DNA from 4 places in the Serratia sp. LSHTC3 genome. Region 1 is predicted to be linked to each of the others. Evidence: predicted binding sites of a transcription regulator. Region 1 holds the regulator's gene; each other region holds the start of a gene.

Region 1 (7,728 bases):
CTCAACGCCGGGCCGAACGTGATCCGCTTTGCGCCGTCGCTGGTGGTGGAGCTGCAGGACATCGAAGCCGGCATGGCGCTGTTCGAGCTGGCGGTGCAGGATGTGATCAACGTCTGAAGCTCGTGCGGCGAATAACGGGGCGCGGCATGCCGCGCCCTTATTGATCGCGCAGTTTGCGCTTGAGCCAGATGCCGTGGTGCGGGCGCTGACGCCAGGCCAGCGACGAAATGGTATGCATCACGTTCAGGTGCGACAAAATGCGCCGCAAATGACGTTCCATCTCGGTGACGGGCATGTCCGGATGCAGATCCGGCGGCTGCATGATGCCGCTGTTGTCACTGCTCGGGCCGTCGTATTCCAACCGCTGCTGGCAGCTTTGCAGCGCAATTTCACAGGTTTGCAGATAGGCTTCCGCCAGTTTCGGCGTCAGCATGTAGTGCTCGCGCGCCAGAATGGTCATGGCGTTCAGGTGTTCGACGATGAACTGGCTGTGAGTGACCCACAGCCGCATGTCCGCCAGATAATTCGACGCGAACCCCGGCTCCTGCATCGCCTGATTGAGCGAGGTGAACAGCGCATTGTGCGCTTGGTTGACCTGCATGCGGGTATAGGCCAACGCGGTGGCATCCGGTTCCGGCTGCTTCAGCATCAGCCGCAGCGCGGCTTGATCGTTCTCCAGCGCCTGATGGGCATTCTTGCGCAGCAGCCCGCTTTGCCACTGCGGCCACAGCCAAATGGTGCCGCCGAACGCCAGCACGCAGCCTATCAGCGTATCGATCAGACGCGGCACCAGAAAATGCGAGCCGTTCAGCGCCAGCAGCTGCAGGGTGTAAACCGCCGTGACCGTAAAGCCAATCACCGACAGCCCGTAGTTCTTGCGCGAAACCAGGTAGGCCAGCAGCGTGATCACCAGCATGATGCTCAGCGTTTCTCCTTCCGGCAGCTGCAGCTGCAACAGCCCGGCCGCCAGCAATAGCCCGGCAATCGTGCCCAGCGCACGGTGCTGAATACGCACCCGGGTGGCGTTATACCCGTTTTGGCTCACCAGCATGATGGTGAGCAGGATCCAGTAAGGCTTCGGCAGGTTGAAAACCGCACCCAGGCTGCTGCCGACCGCCAGCGTCACCCCCAGCCGCGCGGCGTTGCGCAGGGCGGTGGATTTGAACGACAGGTAGCTGGCCAGCGCCGGCCAAAACGGCAGGCGGTGCTGGCCGGGCATCAGGTCGCGGCGGTACAGCGGATGCTGGGTGCGCAGCAGGCGAGCGATGCGGCTGAAGTGGTAATAACAAAACTGGCCGACCGGGTTATCGGGATGCTGCGCCGCCATTTTTTCCAGCGCCGCCAGTTCGTGGCTCATGGAGAAGCGCTTCGAATGTTGATGGTAGAGAATATCGTGCGCCACCACGCGCAGCCGGCCGGCGATCACCTGAGCGTTGCGGCGAATGATCGCTTCGGCCTGGCTCTGCTCCACCAGTTTTTGCACCTCCTCCGGCAGATGCAGGCTGACGGTGATGTGCTCCTGCAGATCCATCGCCACCTGAAAGGCGCGCTGCAGGCGCTTTTGTTCGAGGTTGTTGGCGTGCGGCAGGAAATTGAGCTGTTGGTATAAAAGGCTGATCAGATCCATCACCTTTTGTTGGCGCACCAGCAGCGGCGGCAGCGCGGTTTGCGGATCGGTGTGCTGGGTCAGCAACGAGTATTTGGCTTCGAAATAGTCAGCCAGCTCCAGATAGAGCTGGCTGAGCGTCTCGCGCATTGGCTGTTCTTTCCACAGCTTGAACCAGAACCAGGTGAATAAGCCGTACCAGACGGTGCCGATCGCGTACAGCAGCGGCGCCTGCCAGAGGGGTACCGTGCCGGCCGTGCTGAGGGCGAAAATGGCGGCCACCAGCGCCGCCGGCAACAGCCGGGCGTGCAGCGGGCTGATTTCGCCGGTGATGCCGAGCAGCAGCGCCAGGCCCAGCATCAGCGCCGGCAGCGGCACGTGCCACAGCAGTGCCTGTTGCAGCAGCACGCTGCTGAAGGCGAACAGCGAGCCGCCGACGATCAGCCGTTTAAAGAAGCGCTTATGCGGCGTGTCCAGACCGGCGATATTGCAGCAGGCGGGCACCAGAGAGAACATCAGGCCGAGCTGCAGCTGGCCTATTAACAAGCCGAACAGCACCGGCAGACACAACACCAGCGTTTGTCGCAGTGCGTAGTTGATTTCCGGGTGGTAGATCAGGCGGCGCCACATGGCAGAGAGCAGATAAAAAAACGGCGCAGACTGCGCCGTTTCTTCGGGGATTAACGGGTGCCGTAGACGACAATGGTTTTGCCGTGGGCGGAAATCAGGTTTTGATCTTCCAGCATTTTCAGAATACGGCCAACGGTTTCACGCGAGCAGCCGACGATCTGGCCGATCTCCTGACGGGTGATCTTGATCTGCATGCCGTCCGGGTGAGTCATGGCGTCAGGTTGCTTCGCCAGATTCAGCAGGGTTTGCGCGATGCGGCCGGTCACGTCCAGGAAGGCGAGGTTGCCCACTTTTTCGGAGGTGACCTGCAGGCGGCTCGCCATTTGGGCGGACAGACGCATCAGGATGTCCGGGTTCACCTGGATCAGCTGGCGGAATTTCTTGTAGGAAATTTCGGCCACTTCACAGGCGGTTTTCGCGCGAACCCAGGCGCTGCGCTCCTGGCCTTCTTCGAACAATCCGAGCTCGCCGATGAAATCCCCCTGGTTGAGGTAGGACAGGATCATCTCTTTACCTTCTTCATCCTTGATCAGCACCGCGACGGAGCCTTTCACGATGTAGTAAAGCGTTTCGGCCTTTTCACCTTGGTGAATCAGCGTACTCTTCGATGGATATTTGTGGATATGGCAATGAGACAGGAACCATTCGAGAGTAGGGTCTGTTTGCGGTTTGCCGAGAACCATTCGCTGTTATCCTCTGTTGTTATCGCTGCCTTGTGTCACAGGGGTCAGAGTTCCCTGTAAAACCCGCCTGTAGCCGCAGTTATGAGCGAGGGCTACCGGCAAGTTTTGAGGCGTGTCATAAAAATACGCTGTCGCTCTAGCATATTAACTTGCCGTAAGCGCTGCAAGCTACATTCTGTTAACATACCGGTAAAGGAGCCTTTCTCTGGGCGTTTCCCTGAAATGCAGTGTCCCGGAAAGATTTATTGCGGCTCTGTTTGTAGCACAGAGTAAGGCGGGTGTCTCGTGTTGTCTCGCTTCAGCATGATTAGCATCAGGTTACGTTGCCTGTTTCTATGCGAAAGCGTACTCTGATTTTAAGAAATCAACCGGAGTGACCAGAATGCAGGCAAGAGTTAAGTGGGTGGAAGGGTTAACGTTTTTGGGGGAATCGGCCTCCGGCCACCAGGTGCTGATGGACGGCAACGCCGGTGATAAAGCGCCCAGCCCGATGGAGATGGTGCTGATGTCGGTGGGCGGCTGCAGCGCGATCGACGTGGTATCCATCCTGCAAAAGGGGCGCAACGACGTGCGCGACTGCGAGGTGAAGCTGACCTCCGAGCGCCGCGAAGAAGCCCCGCGGTTGTTCACCCATATCAACCTGCACTTCATCGTGACCGGCCAGGATCTGACCGACAAGATCGTCGAACGTGCGGTGAACCTGTCGGCGGAGAAATACTGCTCGGTGGCGCTGATGCTCAACAAGGCCGCCACGGTAACCCACAGCTTCGAGATCCGCCAACCGGCGTAATCGAGGCGGAGCGCGGCCGGCGCCGCGCTCAACGCATTTATTCGATCTTCTTGCCTTCCAGCAACCGTTGCACCAGCGGCGCCATGATCAGCTCCATCGCCAGCCCCATTTTGCCGCCCGGCACCACTAACGTATTGATGTGCGAGATAAACGATCCCTGCAGCATCGCCAGCAAGTAGGGGAAGTCGATCTGGTCCAGCCCGCGGAAGTGGATCACCACGAAGCTTTCATCCAGTGAGGGAATGGCCTTGGCGGCGAACGGGTTGGAGGTGTCCACCGTCGGCACGCGCTGGAAGTTGATGTGGGTGCGCGAGAACTGCGGCGTAATGTAGTTGATGTAGTCTTCCATCGAGCGCACCACCGAATCCATCACCGCTTCGCGGGAGTGGCCACGTTCGCCGGTATCGCGGATCAGCTTCTGGATCCACTCCAGGTTGACGATCGGCACCACGCCGACCAGCAGATCGACGTGTTTGGCCACGTCATGGTGCTCAGTAACCACGCCGCCGTGCAGCCCCTCGTAGAACAGCACGTCGGTCGGCGCCGGCAGCGGCTCCCACGGGGTGAAGGTGCCCGGCACCTGATTGTAGGGCACCGCTTCGTCGTAGGTGTGCAGGTACTTGCGCGAACGGCCGGTGCCGTTTTTGCCGTAGTCGATAAAGCTCTGCTGCAGCAGGCCGAAGTCGTTGGCCTCGGGGCCGAAATAGCTGATGTGTCTGCCCAGATCGCGCGCCTTGCGGATCGCCGCGTCCATTTCCGGCCGGGTATAGCGGTGGAAGCTGTCGCCCTCCAGTTCGGCGGCGCGGATCTTGAGCTGCTGGAAGATTTTACGGAACGCCACGCTGGTGGTGGTGGTGCCGGCGCCGCTGGAACCGGTCACCGCGATAACGGGATGTTTGGCAGACATGATGGTTGTCACTCCGTGTTGAATGCGCCGGCGTCAGGGGATTATTGTGGCTCTTGTTGACGCTCTCTATGTCAGGAAAAAATGGCGCGCGCTGGTTTGCAATGTCCCATTGTTACCTGATTTTTTCCGTCAGTCATAGAACCGGGCGCCACTAAATTTCTTCCTGCCCGGCGCGGAATTGGCCGCGCGGCATGATGTTGACGCTCTCATGCAGTTCCGACCACACCAGCACCACTTCGCCGTTTTTCAGCTGGCGGCGCACGTCCTCCACCTTCTGCTCCAGCGAGCGTTCGTGTTCGCCGTAATCGGTGCCTTCGCGCAGCACAAAGGATTCGATCAGGCTGTTCAGGGTGTCGGTTGCCAGTTCTTGCCAGGGAATAATCACGTCGGAATGTCCAGATAAGGGGAAAGCCAGGCCGGAATGCGATGCTCCAGCCACATGTGTGGTTTTTTCAGCGTGCCGCCGACGAAGCCGACGTGGCCGCCGAACTCAGTCAGCTGATATTCGATATTGCGCGGCAGGCCGGCGACGTCGGGGATCACCTCAGGGGTCATGAAAGGGTCGTCCTTCGCATGGATGATCAGCAGCGGCGTCTGGATAGACGGCAACAGCGGCAGGGCGCTGCAGCGGCGATAATAGTCGGTGGCGTCGCTGAAGCCGTGAATGCGCGAGGTGATGGCGTCGTCGAATTCGCGAATGCGTCGCAACCCGTTCAGCTGTGACAGTTTGAGCGGCAGAGTGTCCGGGTAGTGCAACAGCTTGCGGGTGGCGTTTTGTTTCAGCTGCCCCAGCAGGTAGCGCTGATAAACGCGGGAGAAGCCTTGCTCCATGCGGTAGGCGCAGGGTTCCAGCATCAGCGGCGCCGAGACCACCACCGCCGCCTGCAGCAGGCTGTCGGCGCCTTGCTGCGCCAGATAACAGGCCAGCATGTTGCCGCCGAGCGAAACGCCTACCGCCGCGGTTGGCACCTCACCGTAGCTGTCGCGCAGCCAGCGCAGGAAGAAACGCGCGTCTTCGGTTTCACCGGAGTGGTAGATGCGCTGCTTGCGGTTGGGCACGCCGCTGCAGCCGCGAAAGTGCATCACCACCCCGAGCCAGCCGCGCTCGCGCCAGGCGTTGAGCAGGCCGTGCGCGTAGGGGCTGTAGAAGCTGCCTTCCAGGCCATGAAACAGCACCGCGCGCGGCTTGGCGCGCGCCTGCGCCGGATCCTCGCTCCAGGCGAGATCGACGAAATCGCCGTCGGGCAATTCCAGCCGTTGCCAATGCGGTTTCAATAACACGCGGCGGCGCACCAGCCGCGGCAACAGCGTTTGCAGGTGCGGGTTACTGGCCCCTGTCAGAGGGCGAAAGGTGTTAGGCATAGGCTGAGTAAAATGTTGTGGGCGGCTATTGTGAGATCCCTAGCGCACTGTTAGCTTCAATACCAAGAATTAACAATGATACTGCAAAAAAGCGCCTTGGGTGAGGAGCACCCGTGCCATGGAACCGAGTTTATTCCTTTCGATGCTGGGCTTCCTGTGGGTCGCCGCCATCACGCCTGGCCCCAATAATATGCTGCTGACCACCTCCGGCGCTAACTTCGGCTTTATGCGATCGCTGTGGCTGATGGTCGGCATCATGCTCGGCATGCAAAGCATCTTGCTGCTGGTGGCGTTCGGCGTCGGCAGCCTGATCCTGGTCTACCCGTCGCTGCACCTGATCCTGAAAATCCTCGGCAGCCTGTACCTGCTGTGGCTGGCGTGGAAAGTCGCCACCGCCGCCTATGAAAAGCTGGAAACCGACGTGGCGCCGCCGCAGCCGGTGCGGCTGTATCAGGGCTGGCTGCTGCAGTTCCTCAACCCGAAAGCCTGGCTGATGGCGCTGGGGGCGGTGGCGAGCTTCAGCCTGGCGGGCGATAAGTACAACGGTTCCATTGCGGCGATCGCGCTGGGCATTGTGGTGGTGAACATCGTCGCCGGCATTATCTGGCTGGCGTTCGGCACCCTGATCGGTCGCCTGCTGCGCAGTAAAAAGGCCTGGGTTATCTTCAACGTTTCCATGGGGTTGTTGACTGCAGCCTGTGTGTTACTGATCTGGCATTAAGGAGTGAACGATGGCGGAAAACTATTATCACGTGGTCGCCTTTACCGGCGAAGGGTTGCGCGGCAACCCGGCCGGGGTCTGCCTGCTGACGCAGCCGCTGCCGGCGGAGCGGCTGCAGGCGATCGCTAACGAGATCGGCCTGTCGGAAACCAGCTTTGTCTGGGATGACGGCGACATGACCGCCATCCGCTGGTTTACCCCGGAACGCGAGGTCGATCTTTGCGGCCACGGCACGCTGGCGGCGGCGCATGTGATGTTCAGCGCGGTTAACCCGGCGCTGAAGGATATTCGCTTCAGATCGGCCGGCGGCGAGCTGTTCGTCAAGCGCGATGAGCGGGACGGGGAGCGGCTGGTGCTTGATTTCCCCGCCAGGCCGCCGCAGAAAGTCGCCGAACCGGCAGGCCTCGCGGCGCTGCTGGGCGTGCAGCCACAGGAAGTGTGGCAGGCGAAAGCGCTGCTGGTGGTGCTTGAAAACGAGGCGCAGGTGCGCGCGCTGCGGCCGGACATCCCGGCGCTGATCGCATTGGCCGGCCGCGCAGTGATCGTCACCGCGCCGGGTGACACCGTGGACTTCGTTTCGCGCTATTTCACGCTCGACGGCGGCGAGGATCCGGTGACCGGCTCCGCGCATTGCACGTTGATGCCCTACTGGACGGCGCGTCTCGGCCGCCATCGGCTGCACGCCCGGCAGATTTCGGCGCGCGGCGGCGAGCTGTTCTGCGAACTGCAAGGGGACCGCACGCTGCTGGGCGGCTACGCTCACGTGTTCTTGCACGGGACGATCGCGCTGTGATCCGTTTTAATATTACCTAGGGTAATAAAGAAGACTTTTTTATTCTTTTATCGCCCGTCATCGCTCAGATAAAACTGTCAGCAACTGAACAGATTTTTATCAACGGAGCGGAACATGGCGGGCAAACTCTTTTCTTTACGCAACGCGGCGCTGCTGGCGTTGTCGCTCAGCGCGGCCAGCGCCTACGCGGTGGACGTGACCGTGGCGTACCAGACGTCGGCGGAGCCGGCCAAGGT
Region 2 (7,728 bases), on a different contig from region 1:
CGCTGTTGAACGGCAGCGCGATATTGCCGTGGCGATCGACGGCGATCATGCCGCCGCTGCCGCCCAGCGCCGGCAGCTTCTCCATCACCACCCGATCGCTGGCCTCTTGCAGGCTGAGGCCGCCGTATTCGATCAGGGCGGAGACGTCATAGGCCGCCACGCCGCGCATGAAGATTTCGCCGGTGCCGGTGCTGGAGACCGCCACCGTGGCGTTATTGGCATAGCAACCGGCGCCGATGATCGGCGTGTCGCCTACCCGCCCGGCCTGCTTGTTGGTCATGCCGCCGGTGGAAGTGGCGGCGGCGAGGTTGCCCAGCGCATCCAGTGCCACCGCGCCGACGGTGCCGAATTTGCGATCGGGATCGAGCGGATCGCCGGCCTGCGCCGCGCCGTCGTGATCAAGCAAGACCCGCCCCTGCTCCGCCTGGGCGCGGTGCAACTGATCAAAGCGTTCCTGGGTAAAGAAGAAGTCGGGAGTAACCATTTCCAGGCCGTGGGCGGCGGCAAACTTCTCGGCGCCTTCGGCGGCAAACAGCACGTGCTCACTGTTTTCCAGCACCGCGCGCGCCGCCAGCACCGGGTTGCGGATATGGCTGACGCCGGCGACAGCGCCGGCGTCGCAGGTGCGGCCGTCCATCACGCAGGCGTCCAGTTCGTGGGTGCCCTGATGGGTAAACACCGAGCCTTTGCCGGCGTTGAACAGCGGGCATTCCTCCAGCAGCCGCACCGCTTCGGTCACCGCGTCCAGCGCGCTGCCGCCCTGCGCCAGTACCGCCTGCCCGGCGGCCACGATCTCGGACAGCGCCTGGATATACTGCCGTTCTTTTTCCGCACTCAACGCCGCCCGGGTAATTGCGCCCGCGCCGCCATGAATGGCAATCACTGGTTTGCTCATTTGCCTGACACCCTGTGTTAATCCCGCCGTTGCGCAGCGAATAAGCTGAGCGCGGTATCATTATTATTCAGTCTTTTTCGACTCTATTTAGTCCTACAGTGGAAGTACAGCATAACGTCCACGTCCCGCTTTTAGCGTAGCGCGCTTAGACCATTTCGCACCTTGAAATAGCTTATTGGAATAAAAACAGCAGGTTATAAAAAGCGGCAAACCGCTGACAGTGCGGCTGGGATTATTGGTAATTTCGCGAGAGGAAATAGCGGCATGGCGTAATGAAATAAACGTTCGCGCTGAGTCACGCTTATTGTGGCGCCCGGCCTGCTGTTTTTCCCCCGGCCGGGCGCAGATGATCCGACGATTAAAAACCCGAGCCGGGCTGCCGTAAAAAGGCCTCTTCTTCCGGCGTGCTGATGCGCCCCAATATTGCGTTGCGATGCGGGTAGCGGCCGAAACGATCGATGATCGCCTTATGCCGTAGCTCGAACTCCAGCTGGTCGCCGTTATTAAGCTCGGTATATAACACCAGCGCCTGCTGGTGGATCAGCGGCGATTCCGAATGCATGAACGGCAGATAAAGGAAGCCGCGCTGCTCACGGCTCAGCCGTTCGCACTCGCCGCTGCGGATCGCCTCCTGCGCCAGGACCAGCGCCATGCCGTCGCAGGCGAACGACTGCGGCGTGCCGCGAAACAGGTTGCGGCTGAACTGATCGAGCACGATCACCTCCGCCAGGCGCCCTTCGATGGTGTCGCGCCAGTGCGCCAGTTCCCCCGCCGCCGCCGCCCGCCAGATTTCGCCGAAGCGGCTATGCAGCAGACGATCGAAATCATCGTCCTTTTTGAACCACATCACCGGTTCGATCTCGTCGAACCAGAACTCGATAACCTGTTTATGCATCATGATCCTCCTGTGTTTTAGGCAGTTTATACCCGTTCGCGCTTCCGGCGCAGTGCGAAAGATGGCGGGCATAACCCGTTCTCCCCCCCGGCGTTCTCTGCCATAATAGCCGCACTTTGTCGCTATCATTGCGCACCCTGATTACGGAGTTCCCCTTATGGATCATTGCCATACTTCCGATCTCATCTCCCTGGAGCAAGCGCTGGAAAAAATGCTCGGGCAGATCGCACCGCTGCAACAAACCGAATCCGTCGCGCTGACCGCCGCCGCCGGCCGCATCACCGCCGCGCCGGTGGTCTCACCGCTCGACGTGCCGCCATTCGCCAACTCGGCGATGGACGGTTATGCGGTACGCCTCGCCGATCTGGCGGCCAATGCGCCATTGCCGATCGCCGGGAAAGCCTTCGCCGGCGCGCCGTTCGACGGCCAATGGCCGGCCAACAGCTGCGTGCGTATCATGACTGGCGCGCCGATCCCGGCCGGGGCGGAAGCGGTTGTTATGCAAGAGCAGGCCGAAGTGAGCGACCAGGGCGTGCGTTTTACCGCCCCGGTAGAAGCCGGCCAGAATATCCGTCTGGCGGGTGAAGACATTCGCCAAGGCGCCAGCGTGTTGCCGGCCGGCGTGAGGCTGGGCGCCGCGCAGCTGCCGCTGCTGGCTTCGCTCGGCGTCGCCGAAGTGCAGGTGATGCGTAAGCTGAAGGTCGCGGTGTTCTCCACCGGCGACGAACTGCAGCAGGTCGGCCAGCCGCTGCAGGCAGGCCAGATCTACGACACCAATCGTTTCGCAGTGCGCCTGATGCTGGAGCAGCTGGGCTGCGAAGTGCTCGATCTCGGCATTATCCGCGACGATCGCGATGCGCTGCGCGCCGCCTTCGAACAAGCGGATAGCCAGGCTGACGTGGTGATCAGCAGCGGCGGCGTCTCGGTCGGCGAAGCCGACTACACCAAACAGATGCTCGACGAACTGGGCCAGGTCAGCTTCTGGAAGCTGGCGATCAAACCCGGCAAACCGTTCGCCTTCGGCAAACTGGGCCACGCCTGGTTCTGCGGCCTGCCGGGCAACCCGGTTTCCGCCGCCCTGACCTTCTACCAGCTGGTGCAACCGCTGCTGGCGAAGCTGGCCGGCCACAGCGACTGGCGCCTGCCGCCGCGCCTGCGCGCGCGGGCGCTGACGCCGCTGAAGAAATCGCCGGGGCGCCTCGATTTTCAGCGCGGCGTGTTCAGCAGCAACGCCGCGGGCGAACTGGAGGTCAGCACCACCGGCCACCAGGGCTCGCACGTCTTCAGCTCCTACAGCCAGGGCAACTGTTTCATCGTGCTGGAGCGCGAACGCGGTTCGGTGGCGGCGGGTGAAACGGTGGAGATCGAGCCGTTCAACGCCCTGCTGAGGAGCTGAACATGTTGCCGGAATTGACCGACGCCGAAGCGCTGCGCTACAACCGCCAGATCGTCCTGAGCGGCTTTGACTTCGACGGCCAGGAGAAGCTGAAGGCCGCCCGCGTGCTGATCGCCGGGCTGGGCGGGCTGGGCTGCGCCGCCGCGCCTTATCTGGCGGCGGCCGGCGTCGGCCATCTGGTGCTGGTGGATTTCGACACCGTCTCGCTCTCCAATCTGCAGCGCCAGATCCTGCACCGCGACGATCGCATCGGCCAGAGCAAAGTCGCCTCCGCCAGACAGGAGCTGAGCGCCATCAATCCGCATATCCGCATCGATGCCATCGACGGTCGTCTGGAAGATGACGCGGTCGCGGCAGAGATCGCCGCCTGCGATCTGGTGCTGGACTGCACCGACAACGTGGCGGCGCGCGACGCCCTGAACCGCCTGTGCCACGCACAGCGCAAACCGCTGGTTTCCGGCGCGGCGATCCGCATGGAAGGCCAGCTCAGCGTGTTCACCTATCAGCCGGGCGAGCCCTGCTACCGCTGCCTGAGCCGGCTGTTCGGCGACAGCGCCCTCACCTGCGTCGAAGCGGGCGTGATGGCGCCGCTGGTCGGCACTATCGGCACCCTGCAGGCGATGGAAGCCATCAAGCTGCTAGCCGAGTATGGTCAGCCATTGCGCGGCAAGCTGTTGATGTTCGATGCGATGAGCCTGCAGTTCCGCGAGATGAAACTACCGAAGGATCCGCACTGCGAGGTGTGCGGCGGGGAATGACGGATAAAAAAAGGGCGGGATAATTCCCGCCCTGATGCGTTGCCGCGAGGGTTACACGATGCCCTGGCTGCGCAGATAGTCTTCGTAGTTGCCGGTAAAGTCGATCACCTTGTTCGGGGTGATTTCCAGAATGCGCGTCGCCAGCGAGCTGACGAACTCACGGTCGTGGGAGACGAAGATCAGCGTGCCTTCGTACATCTCCAGCGCCATGTTCAGCGATTCGATGGATTCCATATCCAGGTGGTTGGTCGGTTCGTCCATCACCAGAATATTCGGGCGTTGCATCATCAGCTTGCCGAACAGCATGCGGCCCTTCTCGCCACCGGACAGCACCTTCACTTTCTTCTTGATGTCGTCCTGGCTGAACAGCAGACGGCCCAGCACGCTGCGCACCGCCTGCTCGTCGTCTTTTTCCTGCTTCCACTGGCTCATCCAGTCGAACACGCTCAGGGTGTCGTCGAACTCGTATTCGTGATCCTGCGCGTAGTAACCGATACGGGCATTTTCTGACCACTTGACGGTGCCGCTGTCCGGCTGCGCGTCGCCCACCAGCGTTTTCAGCAGGGTGGTTTTACCGATGCCGTTGGCGCCCAGCACCGCGACCTTCTCGCCCACTTCCACCATCAGGTTCAGCTTGCTGAACAACGGGCCCTCATCGAAGCCCTTGGTGAGCGCTTCCACTTCCAGCGCGTTACGGAACAGCTTCTTATCCTGTTCGAAACGGATGAACGGGTTCTGGCGGCTGGAGGCTTTCACCTCTTCCAGCTGGATCTTGTCGATCTGGCGGGCACGTGAGGTGGCCTGCTTGGATTTGGAGGCGTTGGCGCTGAAGCGGCTGACGAACGATTGCAGCTCATTGATCTGCGCCTTCTTCTTGGCGTTGTCCGCCAGCAGACGCTCGCGCGCCTGGGTGGCGGCGGTCATGTATTCGTCGTAGTTACCCGGGTAAACGCGCAGTTCGCCGTAGTCCAGATCCGCCATGTGGGTGCAGACCATGTTCAGGAAGTGACGGTCGTGCGAGATGATGATCATGGTGCTGTTGCGCTCGTTGAGCACGTTTTCCAGCCAGCGAATGGTGTCGATGTCCAGGTTGTTGGTCGGTTCGTCGAGCAGCAGGATTTCCGGATCGGAGAACAGCGCCTGCGCCAGCAACACGCGCAGCTTCCAGCCCGGCGCGATTTCGCTCATCGGACCGTAGTGCTGCTCAACCGGAATACCCACGCCGAGCAACAGTTCGCCGGCGCGCGCTTCGGCGCTGTAGCCGTCCATTTCGCCGTAGGCCACTTCCAGATCGGCCACTTTATAGCCGTCTTCTTCGCTCATCTCCGCCAAGGCGTAGATGCGGTCGCGCTCTTCCTTCACCGCCCACAGTTCGGTGTGGCCCATGATCACGGTGTCCAGCACGCTGTACTGCTCGAAGGCGAACTGATCCTGACGCAGTTTACCCAGGCGTTCGTTCGGATCGAGGAACACGTTGCCGCCGCTCGGTGCCAGATCGCCGCCGAGGATTTTCATAAAGGTGGACTTGCCGCAGCCGTTGGCGCCGATCAGGCCGTAACGGTTGCCGCCGCCGAATTTGACAGAGATGTTTTCAAACAACGGCTTGCTGCCGAACTGCATGGTGATGTTGTTAGTGCTTAACACAGCGCTCGCTCTTTATACATAGGGAATGTGATTTGGCGCGCATTATGCCACAACGGGGTGCAGAGATCGCGGGAAGTTTCGGTGACTTTTTGAGCGCCTGCGGCATCCTATCCTTTTCGCAGGCGGCATAGTTGAATTAACGCGGCGGGAACTTCGCGGCAATCATCGCCGCCGTCGGCTGCACACCGCCCAGGCTCCATTGTTCGGGCGCATGTTCATCGATTCTGACCCAAACCGACTGCCTGAACGCCGGATCGCCTCGCCCTTCTATCTCCACCAACAGATCGGTAATGCGGGACAGCAATTCGCTTTTTTGCCGTTCATCCAGCATGCCTTTCACCGTTTGCACATTAACAAATGGCATTATACTCTCCTTGAATATAGATAAGTCTAAAAACAAGACTTAGACTAGCGAAGGAAAATGCCCATGTCAAAATCTCCCGATCTCCCTACCGTTTCTCTTGCCCTGTGCGGGCTGGCGCAGGCCGCGGACCTGCTTGGCGATCGCTGGACGTTGCTGATCCTGCGCGAATCATTCTACGGCGTTCGCCGTTTTGAAGAGCTGCGCGAGAATATCGGCGCTTCGCGCCAGGCGTTGAGCAACCGTCTGAATGCCATGGTAGAACAAGAACTGTTGGCCAAACGCGCTTACCGGGAGCCGGGCGAGCGTGAGCGACATGAATATGTCTTGACGGACAAGGGACGCAGCCTGGGGCCCATCCTGGTTGCGCTGATGGCATGGGGCCACCGGCATATTCTGCATGACACCCCCCACGTTCAACTGGTGGATAAACACAGCGGGCTGCCGGTGCAGCTGGCATTTATCGATGCGCAGGCCCGCGTGGTGCCTGAAGACGCGCTGCAAATGTCGGCCGTTGAGCTCCCCCCGGCCTGACTTACCCATTCTGGTCTACGCTTGATGCCAGACATGTTGATGACAAGGATGCTGAACCATGCCACACCTCTATAACACCGCGCTGCTGATCGGCGCTGCGCTGAGCGCCATCGCCGCCCTGCTGCATATTTGGGTGATCACCGCCGGGCCGCGCGGCTATCGGCTGTGCGGCGCCGGCGATCGCTTCATTAAGGCGGCGGAAGCGGGTAAAAAGTTCCCGGCCGTCGTCACCGCCGGCATCGCGCTGGTGTTGTTTATTTGGGCGCTGTATGCGCTGTCCGGCGCCGGGCTGATCGCGCCGCTGCCGCTGCTGCGACCCGCGCTGTTTATCATCACCTTTATCTACCTGCTGCGCGGCGTCGCCGGCCCTTTCGCCCTGCGCGACACCGGCCGCAGCCAACGCTTTATCATCGTCAGCTCGCTGATTTGCCTCGGCTTCGGGCTGGTGCATCTGCTGGGGATGACGCAGCGCTGGGGGGCGTTGGCGTAACGCCCTGTTGCTGCAAAACGGCGATAAACGCCTGTGCGGCGGCGCTGCGGTAAGCGCCTTGGCGCTGCAGCAACACCGCCTGCCGAGCCGGCATGGCGTTGTCCAGCGCCACTTTTTTCAACTGCCGGTTCTCGCGCGCAATGGCGGCCGGCAACAGCGTGGCGAGCTGCCCGCGCCGCACGATCTCGACGATAGCGCCCAACGCATTGGCCTCCACCGCCACCAGCGGCCGGAAACCGAGCTGCGTGCAGTAGCGATCGATAAACTGGCGCGTGGCGAAATCGCCGCTCAGCAAGGCCAGCGGCAGATGCCGCCATTCCGCCAGCGTCAGCGGCCGACGCCGCGCCGCCAGGGGATGATCGGCGCCGACCATCAGCTCCAGCGTCTCACTGAACAACGGCGTCGCTTCCACCTCCGCCGACTGCGCCATCTCAAAGGCAATCCCCAGATCCAGCCGATCCTGCGTCAGCAGCGCCTCGATTCGTTCTTGCGCCATCTCCTCAATGCTCAGCGTAATCCCCGGGTAGCGGCGATAGAACGCATCGATCGTCGGTCCCACCAGATAGGCGGTGAACGTCGGCGTCATCGCCAGCCGCAGATGGCCGCGCGCCAGCGTCGCCACGTCATGGATCGCCCGCGCGCCGGCGTCCAGATCCTGCAGCGCCAGGCGCGCATAGCGCATCCAGGCCTCACCTGCGTCGGTCAGCTGCACCCTTCTGCCGCTGCGATCGAACAGCGGCGCTCCCAGCGCATCC
Region 3 (7,728 bases), on a different contig from region 1:
TCGATATAAGGCTCGCCCAGGCCCGCCACGCTGACCCGATCGATGTCGCCGACCTGGAAGTAACTGTGCAGCGCCGCCGTGGCTTGATAATCGCCGTGCGATTCCAGCTCGATCTCGCACTCTTCACCCAGCTTGAAGCGAGCAATCAGCGTGAAGGCGTGCGGCCACAGTTTGCGGGTCTGCTCATTGTCTTTCAGCGTAAAGGTCAGGATGACGCCGTTCTCATCTTCATCGTGCGCCGTCAGGCTCCAGGGCTGGTTGCGGGCAAAGCCGTGGGAGGGTTGCGCCACCGGGCCGAACCACGGCCAGCAGATCGGCACGCCACCGCGGATGGCCTTGCCTGTGGCGAAAGGCGTGTTGTTGCTGAGCCAAATCACCGGCTGCTCACCGCTGGGCTGCCAGGCCAGCAAATGCGCGCCTTGCAGCGCGACGGCCGCGCGCACTTTCGGGTGCGACACCACAACCACGCCCAGCTCATCGAGTTGCCGCTGACTGATATAAGGAGAAATTTGTTCGGAAACGGGCAGGGTGAAAATTTTCTCGTTCATTTCATGACCTATTGTTTGCCGGAGATACAAATAAAAAAGGGCGACAAAAATGTCGCCCTCATTATCAGCTTAACATCATGCCATTACTTGGAGATGTGAGCGATCAGATCCAGAACCTTGTTAGAGTAGCCGGTTTCGTTGTCGTACCAGGAAACCAGTTTCACGAAGTTGTCGTTCAGTGCGATACCGGCTTTGGCATCGAACACGGAAGTCAGCACTTCGCCGTTGAAGTCGGTGGAAACCACGTCGTCTTCAACATAGCCCAGAACGCCTTTCATAGAGCCTTCAGCGGCGTCTTTGATGGCTTTCTTGATTTCTTCGTAGGTAGCCGCTTTTTCCAGACGCACGGTCAGGTCAACAACGGACACGTTAGGGGTCGGTACGCGGAACGCCATGCCGGTCAGTTTGCCTTTCAGCTCTGGCAGAACCACGCCAACCGCTTTCGCTGCGCCGGTAGAAGAAGGGATGATGTTCTGGGATGCGCCGCGGCCGCCGCGCCAGTCTTTGTGAGACGGGCCATCAACGGTTTTTTGAGTAGCGGTGGTGGCGTGAACGGTGGTCATCAGGCCTTCAACGATACCGAAGTTGTCGTTGATGACTTTAGCCAGTGGCGCCAGGCAGTTGGTGGTGCAAGAGGCGTTGGACACGATGTCCTGGCCGGCATATTTGTCAAAGTTGGCGCCGCGAACGAACATTGGGGTCGCATCTTTGGATGGGCCAGTCAGAACCACTTTTTTAGCGCCGGCGGTGATGTGTTTACGCGCGGTTTCGTCGGTCAGGAAGATACCGGTCGCTTCAGCAACCACATCAACACCCACTTCGTTCCACTTCAGGTTAGCCGGGTCTTTCTCTGCGGTAACACGGATGGTTTTGCCATTAACAACCAGGTGGCCGTCTTTAACTTCTACCGTACCGTTGAAACGGCCGTGAGTAGAGTCATACTTCAGCATGTAAGCCATGTACTCTGCGTCCAACAGGTCGTTGATTGCAACGATCTCGATGTCAGAACGCTCTTGAGCAGCACGGAAAACAATGCGACCGATACGGCCAAAACCGTTGATACCTACTTTGATAGTCATATATTCCACCAGCTATTTGTTAGTGAATAAAAGGTTGGTTGTAAAATTACAAAAACCTTACCCAGCGTCAAGCGGAATCGTGTCAATACTTGCGGCAAGTCAAACCGGAAGGGTGGTTTTGCACGCTTATTGCACAGTCCATTTGCGCTCGGCCTCATCCGTTATATGGGGACAAGCCGCCAAGTATAAAGTCAGCATACGCAAGATGTGTGATCGTTATCACATATCATCGTGACGTGGCCTTTATGGGCTACAGTTTAGGCCAAAAACCCCTGCAGCGGTGTTAATTTTTTGTTATTATTAATCATTGTTTTCGTTGACATTATCCACATTCAGAGATAAGCACAAATGGCTAAAGAGACAACCCCCGGTCATCCGGTCACGGAACTGAATGAAATCCAACGTTATGTGACGCAACAGCGTGGCACCGAAGCGCCGTTCAGCGGCAAATTGCTGCACAACAAGCGCGAGGGCGTGTACCATTGCCTGTGCTGTAACCAGCCGCTGTTCTATTCCGAAACCAAATACGATTCCGGCTGCGGCTGGCCGAGCTTTTATGAGCCGGTTTCCGCCGATGCAATCCGTTATCTTGATGATAATTCACATAATATGCATCGTGTTGAAATCCGCTGCGGCCACTGCGACGCGCATCTGGGGCACGTTTTCCCTGATGGCCCGCAGCCGACTGGCGACCGCTACTGCGTCAACTCCGCCTCGCTGAGTTTCACCGATGGCGAAAATGGCGACCAAACGGCTGGTTAAGTGGTAATTTAATCAACAAAATCGATTCAGCTAATTATTCATCTGTAAGCGAGAAGGGCTCTGATGGACGTGAAAGATCTGATTGCGGCGATGACGCCCGAGATATACCAGCGCCTGGTGCAGGCGGTTGAGCTGGGCAAGTGGCCGGATGGCGTGGCGCTGACGCCTGAGCAGAAGGAAAACAGCCTGCAGGCGGTGATGCTGTGGCAGTCGATGAACAACGTCGATCCGCAGCACATGAGCATCGGCACCGACGGGCAGATCGTGATGAAGAGCAAGCAAGAACTGAAGCAGCAGTTTGTTGCCGAGCCGCTGGTCAAACTTAAACCGCAGTAAGCTGTCCCTAAAGCGGGGCGATGTCGCCATCGCCCCCCGTCGATTTACCGTTTCTCGCCTTTTATTCCCAGCGACTCCGCCAGCTGTTGCGCCAGCCGGTTATTGTCGTCCGCGCCGTACTCCCAGAACATCGCTCCCCCCAATCCCTGGCTTTTGATGTACTCGGCTTTGATAGCCACCGAACGCGGGTTCTCGTAGGAGATGGCGAACAGCGGTTTGCCTTCGGCGGATTGCAGCGTCAGGTATGGCACTTTGGCGTCGTCATCCCAGTGTTCGCGAAAACGCTGCTGCGGATCGTTGAGCAATTTGCTGACGATATCGTGGTATTTAAAGTAAGTGTCTTTGCTGAGATCCAACCCCAGCGTGCGGAACAGAGCGGTTTCTCGCGCACTGAAATAAGGCTGCGTCACCGGATGTTTGGCGGCGTCCGGCTTGTCCCAGTCGATGCCCGGCTCGGTCGCTCGTTTCGGCACCCGGCCGTAGAAACCGATACCCAGGTTCATCTGCGCCGGTTTTAATCCGGCGGCCAGATAATGTTTTACCACGGAATCGGCGCTGTAGCGGTCGGCGGCGGCTACGGTTGGCCAGCGCTTTGAATCGTACAGGTTGGCATTGAAGTACTGCGTGCCGTAAGCCATGTCGTAGGTCATCAGATTGATGTAGTTGAGGTAAGGGGCAATGCTTTTCACATCGACCCATTCCTGCGGGCTTTTGACGTTGGCCCCGACGGCGATGGTTAACAGCTTGCCTTTACCCAGCGCCTGATGAAGCTCTCTCAGCAGCAGGGTGAAGTTGTCGCGGTCTGCCGGTTGGCTTTCCACCAAACCCCAGGCGCCGTTTACCGGGTATTCCCAGTCCAGATCGATCCCATCCAGCCCGTACTGCTCGATCACCTGCACCGCGGAGCGAATGAAAATCGCCCGGTTTCCCGCGGTGGCGGCAGCGCCGGAGAAACCGCGTGCGCCCCAGCCGCCGATCGACAATAGCACTTTCAGCTCGGGGTTCTGTTTGCGCAGCACCGGCAGCCGTTGCAAATCGGCCGTGACTTTCGGCGACAGGTAGATCTGGTGGCGGCGAGCGGGGTCTTTCAGCGCCGCATTGGTTTCGTCTTTCTCGTCGTTGTAGATCAGGCCAAACGAATAGTTGAGATGGGTGATTTGCGTCACGTCCAGCTTGTCGATGTCACCACCGGGGCCGGCGGTAACGTCGCCGCCGCCGTTGAAGTAGCCGACGGAGAGATAGGCCGCCTGGGCCGTGCTTGCGCCGGCCATAGCCAATTGCACCGCCGCCAGCAAAGGCAGCAGTTTTCGGGTTATTTTCATGTCTGTCTCCTTGTGGTCGGCAAGGCCGACCGTACCGCCAGGGGCGGGCACAATAAAGCCGGGCTCAGTGGGCCCCGGATGCGTATAACCGATTGACGCCAAACGCGTCGCAGTCATAACAGCAAAAGCGCCTGCCGGTCACAAGCCGTTGGGGAAGAAGAAAGGTGGTATTGTGAGCGGCGTCGATAATTTCGCCGCTGCGTAGAGAGGGCGCCGGTGGCGCCCGAGAGGATTTAGTTGGCGAGAAACTGTGACAGGGTAACTAGCTGTGCGCCGGCGCGCGCCATGTCCTGCAGCGCTTGCTCACTGTCGCCCGGCTGCAGATTCACGCCGCGGCAGCCGTCGACGATCACCTGCGTCGGATAGCCGGCAGCCAGTGCATCCAGCACGCTGAACTTCACGCAGTAGTCGGTCGCCAGGCCCATGATCGCCAGCCGCCGGACGCCCTGCGATTGCAGCCAATCGTGCAGTTCGGTCTGCGCCCGGTGGCCGTTATCGAAGAACGCGCTGTAGCTGTCGATGCTCGTATCCTGCCCTTTGCGAAAAACGGCATCGATGTGTTGCCGCTGCAATTGAGAATGAAAATCGGCGCCGTGGCTCCCTTGCACGCAGTGCACCGGCCACCACACCTGCGGCAGACCTTCCAGCTCGCCGAGGGTGCCGACCTGCGCATGGGAGTTCACCGCAAAGCTGCGGTGATTGGCGGGATGCCAGTCCTGGCTGGCCACCACCGGCTCGCCCCGCGCCAGGCAGGCGGCGATCGCCTGATTGGCGACCGGAATGACGGCGTCGCCCTCCGTGACCGCCAGCGCGCCGCCGGGGCAGAAATCGTTTTGCAGATCGATCAACAACAGGGCCGTTTTCATCGCCGCTCCAGAGTTCAGTAGGTTAACCGTTGATGCTCAGCTCGCCGCGCAGATCTTGCTGCATCAGGGCGCGGATTTGTTCCGGCGTCAGCGGCTGGCTCAACAGATAGTGCAGCTTGGTCAGGGCGGCTTCCACCGTCATGTCGAAACCGCTGATCACCCCGGCATGCGCCAGCGCGTTGCCGGTGGCGTAGCCTTCCATATTGACGCGCCCGGAGATGCACTGCGTCAGGTTGACCACCACGATGCCGCGTTCAGAGGCCGCACGCAACTCGTCGATCAGCTCGGCCTTTTGCGGCGCGTTACCGACGCCGTAGGAGCGCAGGATCAGCGCCTTGACCGGCTGCAACAGGAAATTACGCACCACCGCGCCGGAAATGCCCGGATAGATGGTGACCACGCCGATCGGCTGCGGCGTGATGTCATGCACCTGCAACGCGCCGTTGCAAGCCGGGCTGTCGATGCCTTGCTGGCGGCGAATATGGATGCCGGCTTCCAGCAGCGGCGGCAGATTGGGGGAAGCGAAGGCGTCGAAGCCGTCGGCGTGCGCTTTGGTGGTGCGGTTGCCGCGGAACAGCTTGTTGTTGAAGAACAGGCTGACTTCATTCACCGGATGGTTGGCCGCCAGAAACAGCGCGTTGAGCAGGTTGGTTTGGCCATCGGAGCGCAGCTCCGCCAGCGGGATCTGCGAGCCGGTGACGATCACCGGTTTGGCCAGGTTTTCCAGCATGAAGGAAAGCGCCGAGGCGGTGAACGCCATGGTGTCGGTGCCGTGCAGGATCACGAAGCCGTCGTAGCGATCGTAGTTCTGCTTGATGTCGTCGGCGATGTGCTGCCAGTCTTCCGGCGTCATGTCTGAAGAGTCAATCAATGGCGCGTATTCATGAATGGTGAAATCCGGCATCTCCGGCCGATGGAATTCGGGCATCAGCGCCAGCTGGCGCTGCAGGTGGCCGGAAACCGGGATGTAGCCGTGATCGGAACGCTGCATGCCGATGGTGCCGCCGGTGTAGGCGACGTAAATGGATTTCTTTTGCATGGTTATGATTTTAACAAAGATAAGATGGGCTGAATTATAGGGACATGGCGGCAGAAAAAAAGCCCGGCGGTGGCCGGGCTGCAGAATTATTTGTTAGCGGACTTCTCCGCAGGTGAGACAGATCGCATAACGGTTTTGCGGATCGTTCAGGTTATTGAACAAGCCAGGTTGTTCTTTCACCGCGTTGGCGACCGAAGCCAGCGGGGCGGGCAGCATGGCCTGAATCGCGGCCGGCAGCATGGCGTGAATGGAAACGCCAAACTGGCTGAGCACCATATCGCTCAGGCTTGGGGTATCGACGAACCAGTCGAGCTGCCACTGCTGCAGCTTTGCCAGCTCGGCGGCTTTCTTCACCGCGTCGTCGAAATCACCCAACTGATCGACCAGGCCGTTGGCCTTGGCGTCGCTGCCGAGCCAGACGTGACCCTGTGCGATTTGGTCAACCTGCTGCGGGGTCATCTTGCGTGATTTGGCGACCAGATCGAGGAAGTTCTTATACCCGTTTTCGATATTCAGCTGCATCATCTGCGAGAACTCCTGCGGCAGCGCCTTGGTGACCGCGATATCGGCCAGCGGCGAGGTCGCCACGCCGTCGGTGTGCACACCCAGCGTATCCAGGGTTTTCTCGTAGGTATTGATGATGCCGAAAATGCCGATAGAACCGGTCAGGGTGCTCGGGCTGGCGATGATATAGTCGGCCGGCGTCGAGACCCAGTAGCCGCCCGACGCGGCCATGCCGCCCATCGACACCACCACCGGTTTGCCGGCGGCGCGCACGGCGGCCAGCTCGGAGCGGATCACTTCGGACGCGCTGACGCTGCCGCCTGGGCTGTTGACGCGGAACACCACGGCCTTGACGGCCGGATCCAGACGCGCCTGGCGCAGCTCGGCGGCGGTGGTGTCCCCCCCGACGTTGCCCGGTGTCTGCTGGCCGTCCATGATGGCGCCGTTGGCGAACACCACGGCGATCTTGCCGCCCTGGTTGGCGTCCGGCTTCGGCTGATAGTCGTAGATGCTGATGGCGTTGAAATCGTTCGCCTGTTTGTCCCAGCCGAAGGTCTTGACCAGCTGATTTTCGATCGCGGTGCGCGACGCCAGCTCGTCCACCAGCTTATTGTCCAGCGCATAGCGGGCGGTGTCGCCACCGGCCGCCTGCAGGCCGCTCAGCACGCCGGCTGCGCCCGGGAACAGCTGCTGCGGCGTCAGTTGGCGGTTGGCGGCCACGGTCTCCAGGTAGTTCTGCCACAGGCCGCCGATCCAACGGCTGTCCGCTTCGCGCGCCGCCGGGGACATATCGTCGCGGATCAGCGGTTCGACCGCCGATTTATAGGTGCCGACGCGGAAGATATTGGTGGTGACCTTGAGCATGTCCAGCAACGACTTGTAATACAGGTTGTTGGTGGCGAAACCGTGCAGATCGACCGCGCCCTGCGGCGACAGGAAGACCTTGTTGGCGTAGCTGGCCAGGTAGTATTGCGTTTGGTTGTAGCTGTCGCCGATGGCGAAGATCGGTTTGCCGCTGTCGCGGAACTCGCGCAGCGCTTTGCCGATATAGCGCAGCGACGGCTGATCGGCGCCGGCGAAGTCATTCAGCTGCAACACCATGCCGGTAATGTTTTTGTCGTCTTTGGCCTTGCGGATGCTGTCCACCACGTCGAACAGCGAGTTCTCCTGCAGGCGGCTGCTGGAGGCGCCCAACAGTTCACGCCCCCATTGCCGCACCCGGTTGTTTACCGAAGGCTGATCGACCACCACGCCGCTTAAATCGACCAACAG
Region 4 (7,728 bases), on a different contig from region 1:
AATCACGGTTGAAGAAGGCGATGAAATTTTCCGCCAGGTAGCGTTTATCATCCTTGTTCAGCGAACCGACGATGCCGCAGTCGATGCCGATGTAGCAAGGATCTTCCGGATGTTCGTAGCTGACGAAAATATTACCGGGATGCATGTCCGCATGGAAGAAGCTGTCGCGGAAGACCTGGGTAAAGAACACCTGGACGCCGCGTTCCGCCAACAGTTTCATGTTGGTGCCCTGCTGTTCCAGCGTGGCGATGTCCGAGACCGGAATGCCGTAAATGCGCTCCATCACCAATACGCTTTCGCGGCAGTAGTCGGAATAAACTTCCGGTACGTACAGCATTGGGCTGCCGTCGAAATTGCGGCGCAGCTGAATGGCGTTAGCCGCTTCGCGCAGCAGGTTCAATTCGTCCAGTAGAGTTTTCTCATACTCGCGTACCACTTCGCGCGGGCGCAGACGGCGGCCGTCCGGCAACAGCTTCGGCACCCAGCCTGCCAACCGGTACATCAGACGCACGTCGGCCTTGATGATCGGCCCGATATCCGGCCGGATCACCTTCAGCACCACTTCCTGGCCGGTGGTTTTCAACCGCGCGGTATGCACCTGCGCGATCGAGGCAGAGGCCAGCGGCTGCTGATCGAAGTCATCGAACCAGGTCTCCAGCGGGCCGCCCATCGCCAGCTCGATATGCTTACGCGCCAACGCGCCATCGAAAGGCGCCACCCGATCCTGCAGCAGCGTCAGCTGATCGGCAATGTGCGGCGGGAACAGATCGCGGCGGGTCGACATCATCTGGCCGAACTTGATCCAGACCGGCCCCAATTCCTGCAGCGCCAGCCGCAGACGTTCACCCAGCGGTTTGTCCTTGTGCCGATTCGGCATCCAGAACAGCAGCCGGCGGCCAAAGCGCAGCGGCAGCGTCAACCGCATTTTAGGGATCAGCTCGTCCAGCCCGTAGCTGAGAAAAACGCGGACGATAAAATACAAACGGCGCAGTTCGCCTGGGGTCATCGCTTGCCCTCCAACTTGTCCATGCGGGCAATCAGCGCTTCCGCGCTGCGGGCGAGTGCGTCAACTTCTTCGTTGAACCACACCACTTCCAGCGGCCCCGGCGCCAGGCGCCACTCTTCTGTCAACGCCTCAGCCATGTCTTGCTGCCGGCGCATAAAGCCGGCTTTCAGCAGCGAGGCGCCTTTTCCCAGCGCCTGTGTAATGCCTTGGGCGGCGATATCGCCGATGTAGGGCGCCAGCCACTCCGCCGGATCCCACTCCGCCAGATCGAGCAGGCCAACCAGCTGTTGCACCACCTGAATATCGCCTTCCACCGTCAATTCGCCGCTGCGCATCAGCACCGGCAACTGCTGGCGATCGCGCAGCTTCAGCAAGGAGGGAATGCGGCTACGCACGGTGCAATCGGCGCTGTCTTCAGACTGCCCCAGCACATCCACGCGCAGTTCGCTGAACACCAGCACCAGCGGCGAAGCCAACTCTTCCAGTTCGATGCGCAGCACCTTGCCCGCCAGGCGTTGGCGGGCGGCTTTCATGCTGCGATCGCGAAACAGCAGGTTATTCAGCGAGGTTTCCAGCGCACCGGTCAGCAGAGGGGTAAACAGCATCGGCATCTCCCTCTCAGAACTTGAAGCCGCGATGCAGGGCGACAATACCACCGGTCAGGTTGAAATAGGTGACGTTTTCAAAACCGGCGTTGCCCATCATGCCCTTCAGGGTTTCCTGATCGGGGTGCATGCGGATCGATTCCGCCAGGTAGCGGTAGCTGTCCGGATCTTTCACCACCAGCTCGCCGATCTTCGGCAGCACGTGGAAAGAGTAGGCGTCATAGGCTTTGCTCAGCGGCGCCAGCAGCGGCTTGGAGAATTCCAGCACCAGCAGACGGCCGCCCGGCTTCAGCACGCGGAACATCGAGCGCAGCGCTTTGTCTTTGTCAGTGACGTTACGCAGGCCAAAGGAGATGGTGATGCAATCGAAGTAATTGTCCGGGAACGGCAGCGCTTCGGCGTTGGCCTGCACGTAATTGATGTTGCCGACGATGCCGCGATCGCGCAGCTTCTCGCGTCCCATCTTGAGCATCGAATCGTTGATGTCCGCCAGCACCACCTGCCCCTGCTCGCCCACCATGCGGGAGAACTTGGCGGCCAGGTCGCCGGTACCGCCGGCCAGATCCAGCACGCGCTGCCCGCGGCGCACGCCGCTGCAGTCAATGGTGAAACGCTTCCAGATACGGTGAATACCGAACGACATCAGGTCGTTCATCACGTCATACTTTGCCGCTACCGAATGGAAAACGTCCGCCACCATGGCCTGTTTTTCGTCTCTAGCGACGGTGCGAAAACCGAAATCGGTGGTTTCCTGCGATTGATCTGCCATTGTCCTGCCTGCTATTCAGTCAATTTTGTGTGGATGAGTGTACCAGAAGCCCGGTGAATACCCCACCTCGCCACGGCCTCAGCCGTGCGAAACGAAGCCCGATTCCCCGGCGGTACCTTCATCGTCGTTCGTCTGCGGCAGCGCGGCGACATCATCGTCGTTCGCCTCTTCCGCTTCATCGTGTTGCGCGCCGGCTTGCTGCGCCAGCAGCGGGTTTATCGGCCGTTTGACCTCAACCCCCAACGCGCGGAAACCTTCAATTTGGCCGATAAGATTACCACGGCCTTCGCTCAGTTTGTTCATCGCCTGACGATAACTGCCCTGCGCCTTGTCCAGGCTCTGCCCCAGCGCGGACATATCGTCCACGAACAGCCGCATCTTGTCATACAGTTTCGCCGCGCGATCGGCGATGCGCTGGGCGTTCTGGCTCTGATGCTCGTAGCGCCACAGGTTGGTGATGGTACGCAGCGCCACCAGCAACGTGGTCGGGCTGACCAGCATGATGTTGTGCTTAAGCGCTTCGCTGATCAGCTCCGGCTCGCGATCGATAGCCAGCAGGAAGGCGGGCTCGACCGGAATGAACATCAGCACATAATCCAGCGAACGCAGCCCCGGCAGTTGCTGATAGTCCTTGCGGCCCAGCATGCGGATGTGGCCGCGCAGCGAGGCGATATGTTCGCTCAGCGCCGCTTCGCGCTCCGCCTCATCCTCGCCGTTGAAATAGCGCTCGTAGGCGATCAGCGACATCTTGGCGTCAATCACCACATCCTTACCCTGCGGCAGGCGCACGATCACATCGGGCTGCATGCGGCTCTGATGATCCACCCGCACGTTGACCTGCGTTTCATACTCATGCCCTTCGCGCAGGCCGGAAGCCTCCAGCACCCGGCTCAGCACCACCTCGCCCCAGTTGCCCTGCGTTTTGTTGTCGCCTTTCAGCGCCTTGGTGAGGTTGATCGCCTCGCGCGCCATCTGCGCGTTCAACTGCTGCAGATTGCGTATCTCGTGCGTCAGCGTATGGCGCTCCCGCGCTTCCTGGCCAAAGCTGTCCTGCACCTGCCGGCGGAAACCGTCCAGCTGTTCGCGCAGCGGCAACAGTAAACGATCCAAACTTTGCTTATTTTGCTCGTCCACCTTGCGGCCGCTGTGTTCAAAAATGCGGTTGGCGAGATTTTCAAACTGGGTGGTGAGCCGCTGTTCGCTGTTGATAAGCAGGCGCTGCTTCTCCTCCGCTGCCATACGCGTCTCTTCCAGACGGATGGTGACTTCGCGCAGTTCGGCTTCCTGCGCGCTGTTAACCTCGCGCTGGGCGCGCAGCTCCTGATTGAGCAGCTCGCATTCGTTGCGCCAATGGTTGAGCTGTTGCAGCTTCTCATGTCCGGCCGCCAGTTGGCTGTGCAGATTGCGCAGCTCCAGCTCGCTCTGGCGCAACTGCTGCTCGTGGCGCTGCAGCGTTTCCTGTCGCGCCGCCGTTTCCTGCTGCGCCTGCTGCAACGCTTGCTCCAGCAACCGCAGCTCGGTTTCATGTTGCGCATGCGTCTGCTGCACCCGCAGACTGGCGATCAGCCACCCCAACAGCATGCCGATCGCTACGCCGCCAATCCCATAAATCAGACTGGTATCCACCCTGCCTCCTGTTGCACCTTGCCGTTGCGGCGTTTTGCACGCCCATTGCCCGTCACGTTAAGGGGAGGCTGTATGGATGTCCAGCCTGATTTTGCCGGCCGCGCACAATATTGCGCGGCGCTGCGCAATTTAGCGAGAAATCAACCCAGCCACTGGCTGAGCCACTTGATGCCGAACGCCCCCGGCGCCAGAATGCCGAACGCCCAGATCATCGCCGACGTGACGTTGGCCAGTTGGAAATAGCGCTGCGGCATGCCGCAAATGCCGCCCACCAACGGCACCACGGCGCGCAGCGGGCCGAAGAAGCGGCCGATGAAAATGCCCAGCACGCCCCAGCGTTCAAAGAAGGCGTGGCCGCGCGCCAGCAGCTGCGGATTGCGCGACAGCGGCCACATATGGGCCACGCGATCCTGATAGTGATAGCCGATCCAGTAAGAGAGCCAGTCGCCGAAAAACGCCCCGGCGGCGGCGGCGGCCCAAATCGGCCAAAAGGCGATGCCGCTTTCGCCGATCAGCGCGCCCAGCGCCAGCAGGATCACCGTGGCCGGCAGCAGCAGCGACAAAAACGCCAGCGACTCGCCGAACGCCAGGAAGAAGATGATGGGAATGGCCCAGCCTTCGTGCTGACGCACGACGTCGCTGACCCAGTTGATAACGTCATTGAGGCTCAATACGGGGCTCCTGATACGCGATGGTTCGCCGCCTAGGATAAGCCGGGGCGAGTTAAACCCCGGTTAAACACGCAGCGATTTACTCGAGGTAGAACGCCTGCAGCGCTTCGCGCTGGGCCGCGCCCAGACCGTATTCCGCTTCCAGCCAGCGGTCGGTGGAGCCGTATTGCTGACGGATGCAGCCCAGCGCCGTCATCAGGAACTCCTCGCGCGCGCTGAGCACGTAGGCGAATTGCTCCAGCGCCGCCGCATTCAGCTTGATAGAGAGCTGATCCAGCATCTGCTCGCGGAAAGTGGCCAGCGTGGTTTCAGTCAGCAGATAGTCTTCCAGCACCGTCGCTTCGTCGGCCCCCAGCGCGAACAGCACCAGTGCCGAACCGACCCCGGTGCGATCCTTGCCGACTGCGCAGTGCTGCACGATCGCGCCGCCGCCGGGGTTGCTCAGCAGCTGCGCCAACCGCTGATAGGCCACATTGCCGAACGGCAGGCGGCGATACAGTTCCAGCATGAACGCGCGGGCGTCGAAAGCGGCCAGCGTTTCGTTGGTGAGCTTCTCCAGGTTGGCGTTGACTTCGCTGCTCAGCGGGTTGGCCGGCACGTGATGATAGTCGGCGCCATTCCACAGAATATCCGGTTTGGCCTGCACTTCGTCGGCATCGCGGTAGTCCAGCACCGAACGCACCGGCACGCCGGCGAGAAAGGCGCAGTCGTTTTCCGTCAGCCGCTCGAGGGAACCGGAACGAAACAGCAGGCCGCGCTTGATGCGGCGCCCGTCGGCCACGCCGTTGCCGCCGAAGTCACGGAAATTAATGCCGCCGTCGAGCGGCGCAAGCGAAGGATGAAGCAGGATCTGGGCGGTCATAAACGTCCTCGTTGTTTTTGTTATGACAACGCGCGGCGGCCATCGGCGCAGCGCTGAGGAGTATCACCGTAACAGATTAGTCGCGAATGGAAAAACGGGCCGCGGCGGCGGCCCGTTCAGGGGAGGCGATTACAGCAGACGGCGGGCGGCATCCACCACGATCTGCACCGCTTTGCTTTCGGTGTTTTTCATGGTCTCGGCGTTCGGGATCTCTTGCTGGGTGCGGTTAACGATCACCCCAGCCACCATGCCGGCACGCAGGCCCTGGCTGGCGCACATGGTCAGCAGCGTGGCGGACTCCATTTCATAGTTCATCACGCCCATCGCCTGCCACTCTTCCATCGAGCCTTTAAAACGGCTGACCACGCGGCCGGAGTAGGTGTCGTAACGTTCCTGGCCCGGGTAGAAAGTATCGGAAGAAGCGGTTACGCCAATGTGGGTGGTCGCGCCGCTGGCTTTGGCCGCTTCCACCAGCGCGGTGGTGCAGGCGAAGTCCGCAACCGCCGGGAACTCCATCGGCGCAAAGTGCAGGCTGGCGCCGTCGAGGCGTACCGCCGCCGTAGTCACCAGCACGTCACCGACGTTGATATTGGCCTGAATGGCGCCGGTGGTGCCGATGCGCAGGAAGGTGCGAATGCCCAGCTGCGCCAGCTCTTCCACCGCGATAGAGGTAGAGGGGCCGCCAATACCGGTGGAGCAGACGATCACCGCCTTGCCGTCCAGCTCTGCGCGCCAGGTGGTGAATTCACGATGGGAGGCCAGATGCACCGGATTTTCCATCAGCTTGGCAATCTTCTCTACGCGCTGTGGATCGCCCGGCACGATGGCAAGCTGGGCCCCTTGTAAATCGTTCTTGGTGAGGCCGAGATGAAAAACGTCAGACTGAGACATACGAGACTCCTCATGGATCATGTTTATTGGGAGGAACAAAAAAGCACTCTACTGAAAATCGCCGCTTAATTTCGTGACGACAGTCACTATGAAAAGAGAAACAAATTACATGCTACATATTTTTTGTGATTTTTATCACAAAAAATCACTATAAGGCATCCAGAACGCAACGCTAAACCTCAGTCTAGCCGACAAACCTTGCAGCTCCCTGCCCGTTGGTTGCCGGCTGAAACTATTTAGCTCATCAATCCGAAATAACTCCATCTTATCGGTTGCTTAGGGGCAAAAAAGCCCTCTAACGCACCTTATGGCACTTACGCGGGCCAAAACGCGTAATAACATGATAAAAAGCGCTTAAAAATGCCGCAAAGCCAGATAATTAGCCGTTTTTTATTGACTTGTCCGAAAGTGCGCCACGCAGCGCCAATAATGGGTAATCTTTCCTATAGTTAATCTCAGCGCTTTTTTCTATTGCACGGAGACCGCAATGAAAACCGAACATGTGATGACATTAGAACAGGCTCAGGGGGGATTCGCCCCGGCCGCCGCGCCGTTGGCCGCCTCCGCGATTATCACCGACGAACAGGGCATTCATGCCGGGCAAACGACCATCCCTTCTCAGGGCGACGCGCTGCCGGCCTACGTCGCCAAACCCGCCGATCAGAGCGGCCCCTTTCCCATCGTGCTGGTGGTGCAAGAAATCTTCGGCGTCCATGAGCACATTCAGGATCTTTGCCGTCGCCTGGCCAAGCAGGGCTATCTGGCGATCGCGCCTGAGCTCTATTTTCGCCAGGGCGATGCCAACGACTACAGCGATATCGGCGAGCTGTTCCAGCAGTTGGTGACCAGGGTGCCGGATCGTCAGGTGCTGTCGGATCTGGATCACGCCGCGCACTGGGCTATCCGCCACGGCGGCGACGCCGGCAAGCTGGCGATCACCGGCTTCTGCTGGGGCGGCCGCATTACCTGGCTGTACGCGGCGCACAACCCGCAGTTGAAGGCGGCGGTCGCCTGGTACGGCAAACTGGTCGGCGAGAAAACGCTGAATTCACCGAAGCATCCGGTCGATGTCGCCACCCACCTGTCGGCGCCGGTACTGGGGCTGTATGGCGGGCAGGACAGCGGCATTCCGCTGGAGACGGTGGAAACCATGCGCCAGGCGATACGCGCCGCCAACGCCGAGGCCGAAATCGTGGTGTACCCCGAGGTCGGGCATGCGTTCAACGCCGATTATCGTCCCAGCTACAACGCCGAAGCGGCGCAAGACGGCTGGCAGCGCATGCTGGCGTGGTTCGCCC

What was found. Region 1 encodes CRP, which controls carbon source genes, mostly activating them, when cyclic AMP is high. Its sites were predicted from a motif close to ATGTGANNNNNNTCACAT; they were not measured.
Region 2: the regulator CRP is predicted to act here: its motif matches at 5,614-5,631, upstream of AC2CGI_RS08590 (ABC-F family ATPase).
Region 3: the regulator CRP is predicted to act here: its motif matches at 1,835-1,852, upstream of msrB (peptide-methionine (R)-S-oxide reductase MsrB).
Region 4: the regulator CRP is predicted to act here: its motif matches at 6,554-6,571, upstream of udp (uridine phosphorylase).

What each region holds. Positions count from the first base shown of each region.
Region 1 is NZ_JBXUNP010000007.1:19,646-27,373, reverse strand. It holds gene argD (bifunctional acetylornithine/succinyldiaminopimelate transaminase) at 1-117, shown strand, start outside; gene AC2CGI_RS21480 (YccS/YhfK family putative transporter) at 158-2,236, opposite strand; gene crp (cAMP-activated global transcriptional regulator CRP) at 2,287-2,919, opposite strand; gene AC2CGI_RS21470 (OsmC family protein) at 3,302-3,709, shown strand; gene AC2CGI_RS21465 (phosphoribulokinase) at 3,747-4,616, opposite strand; gene AC2CGI_RS21460 (YheU family protein) at 4,768-5,001, opposite strand; gene AC2CGI_RS21455 (hydrolase) at 4,998-5,978, opposite strand; gene AC2CGI_RS21450 (LysE family translocator) at 6,097-6,699, shown strand; gene AC2CGI_RS21445 (PhzF family phenazine biosynthesis protein) at 6,710-7,492, shown strand; gene tauA (taurine ABC transporter substrate-binding protein) at 7,607-7,728, shown strand, end outside.
Region 2 is NZ_JBXUNP010000002.1:272,729-280,456, reverse strand. It holds gene AC2CGI_RS08610 (isoaspartyl peptidase/L-asparaginase family protein) at 1-895, opposite strand, end outside; gene AC2CGI_RS08605 (DUF924 family protein) at 1,254-1,790, opposite strand; gene moeA (molybdopterin molybdotransferase MoeA) at 1,948-3,186, shown strand; gene moeB (molybdopterin-synthase adenylyltransferase MoeB) at 3,189-3,944, shown strand; gene AC2CGI_RS08590 (ABC-F family ATPase) at 3,996-5,588, opposite strand; gene AC2CGI_RS08585 (tautomerase family protein) at 5,725-5,952, opposite strand; gene AC2CGI_RS08580 (winged helix-turn-helix transcriptional regulator) at 6,016-6,483, shown strand; gene AC2CGI_RS08575 (hypothetical protein) at 6,542-6,973, shown strand; gene cynR (transcriptional regulator CynR) at 6,897-7,728, opposite strand, start outside.
Region 3 is NZ_JBXUNP010000001.1:1,157,844-1,165,571, forward strand. It holds gene AC2CGI_RS05560 (D-hexose-6-phosphate mutarotase) at 1-548, opposite strand, end outside; gene gapA (glyceraldehyde-3-phosphate dehydrogenase) at 632-1,627, opposite strand; gene msrB (peptide-methionine (R)-S-oxide reductase MsrB) at 1,976-2,389, shown strand; gene AC2CGI_RS05575 (YeaC family protein) at 2,453-2,725, shown strand; gene chiD (chitinase ChiD) at 2,770-4,047, opposite strand; gene pncA (bifunctional nicotinamidase/pyrazinamidase) at 4,281-4,913, opposite strand; gene ansA (asparaginase) at 4,936-5,952, opposite strand; gene sppA (signal peptide peptidase SppA) at 6,046-7,728, opposite strand, start outside.
Region 4 is NZ_JBXUNP010000006.1:284,281-292,008, reverse strand. It holds gene ubiB (ubiquinone biosynthesis regulatory protein kinase UbiB) at 1-1,006, opposite strand, end outside; gene ubiJ (ubiquinone biosynthesis protein UbiJ) at 1,003-1,611, opposite strand; gene ubiE (bifunctional demethylmenaquinone methyltransferase/2-methoxy-6-polyprenyl-1,4-benzoquinol methylase UbiE) at 1,625-2,380, opposite strand; gene rmuC (DNA recombination protein RmuC) at 2,459-4,006, opposite strand; gene AC2CGI_RS21230 (DedA family protein) at 4,147-4,677, opposite strand; gene AC2CGI_RS21225 (tyrosine-protein phosphatase) at 4,757-5,539, opposite strand; gene udp (uridine phosphorylase) at 5,669-6,430, opposite strand; gene AC2CGI_RS21215 (dienelactone hydrolase family protein) at 6,918-7,728, shown strand, end outside.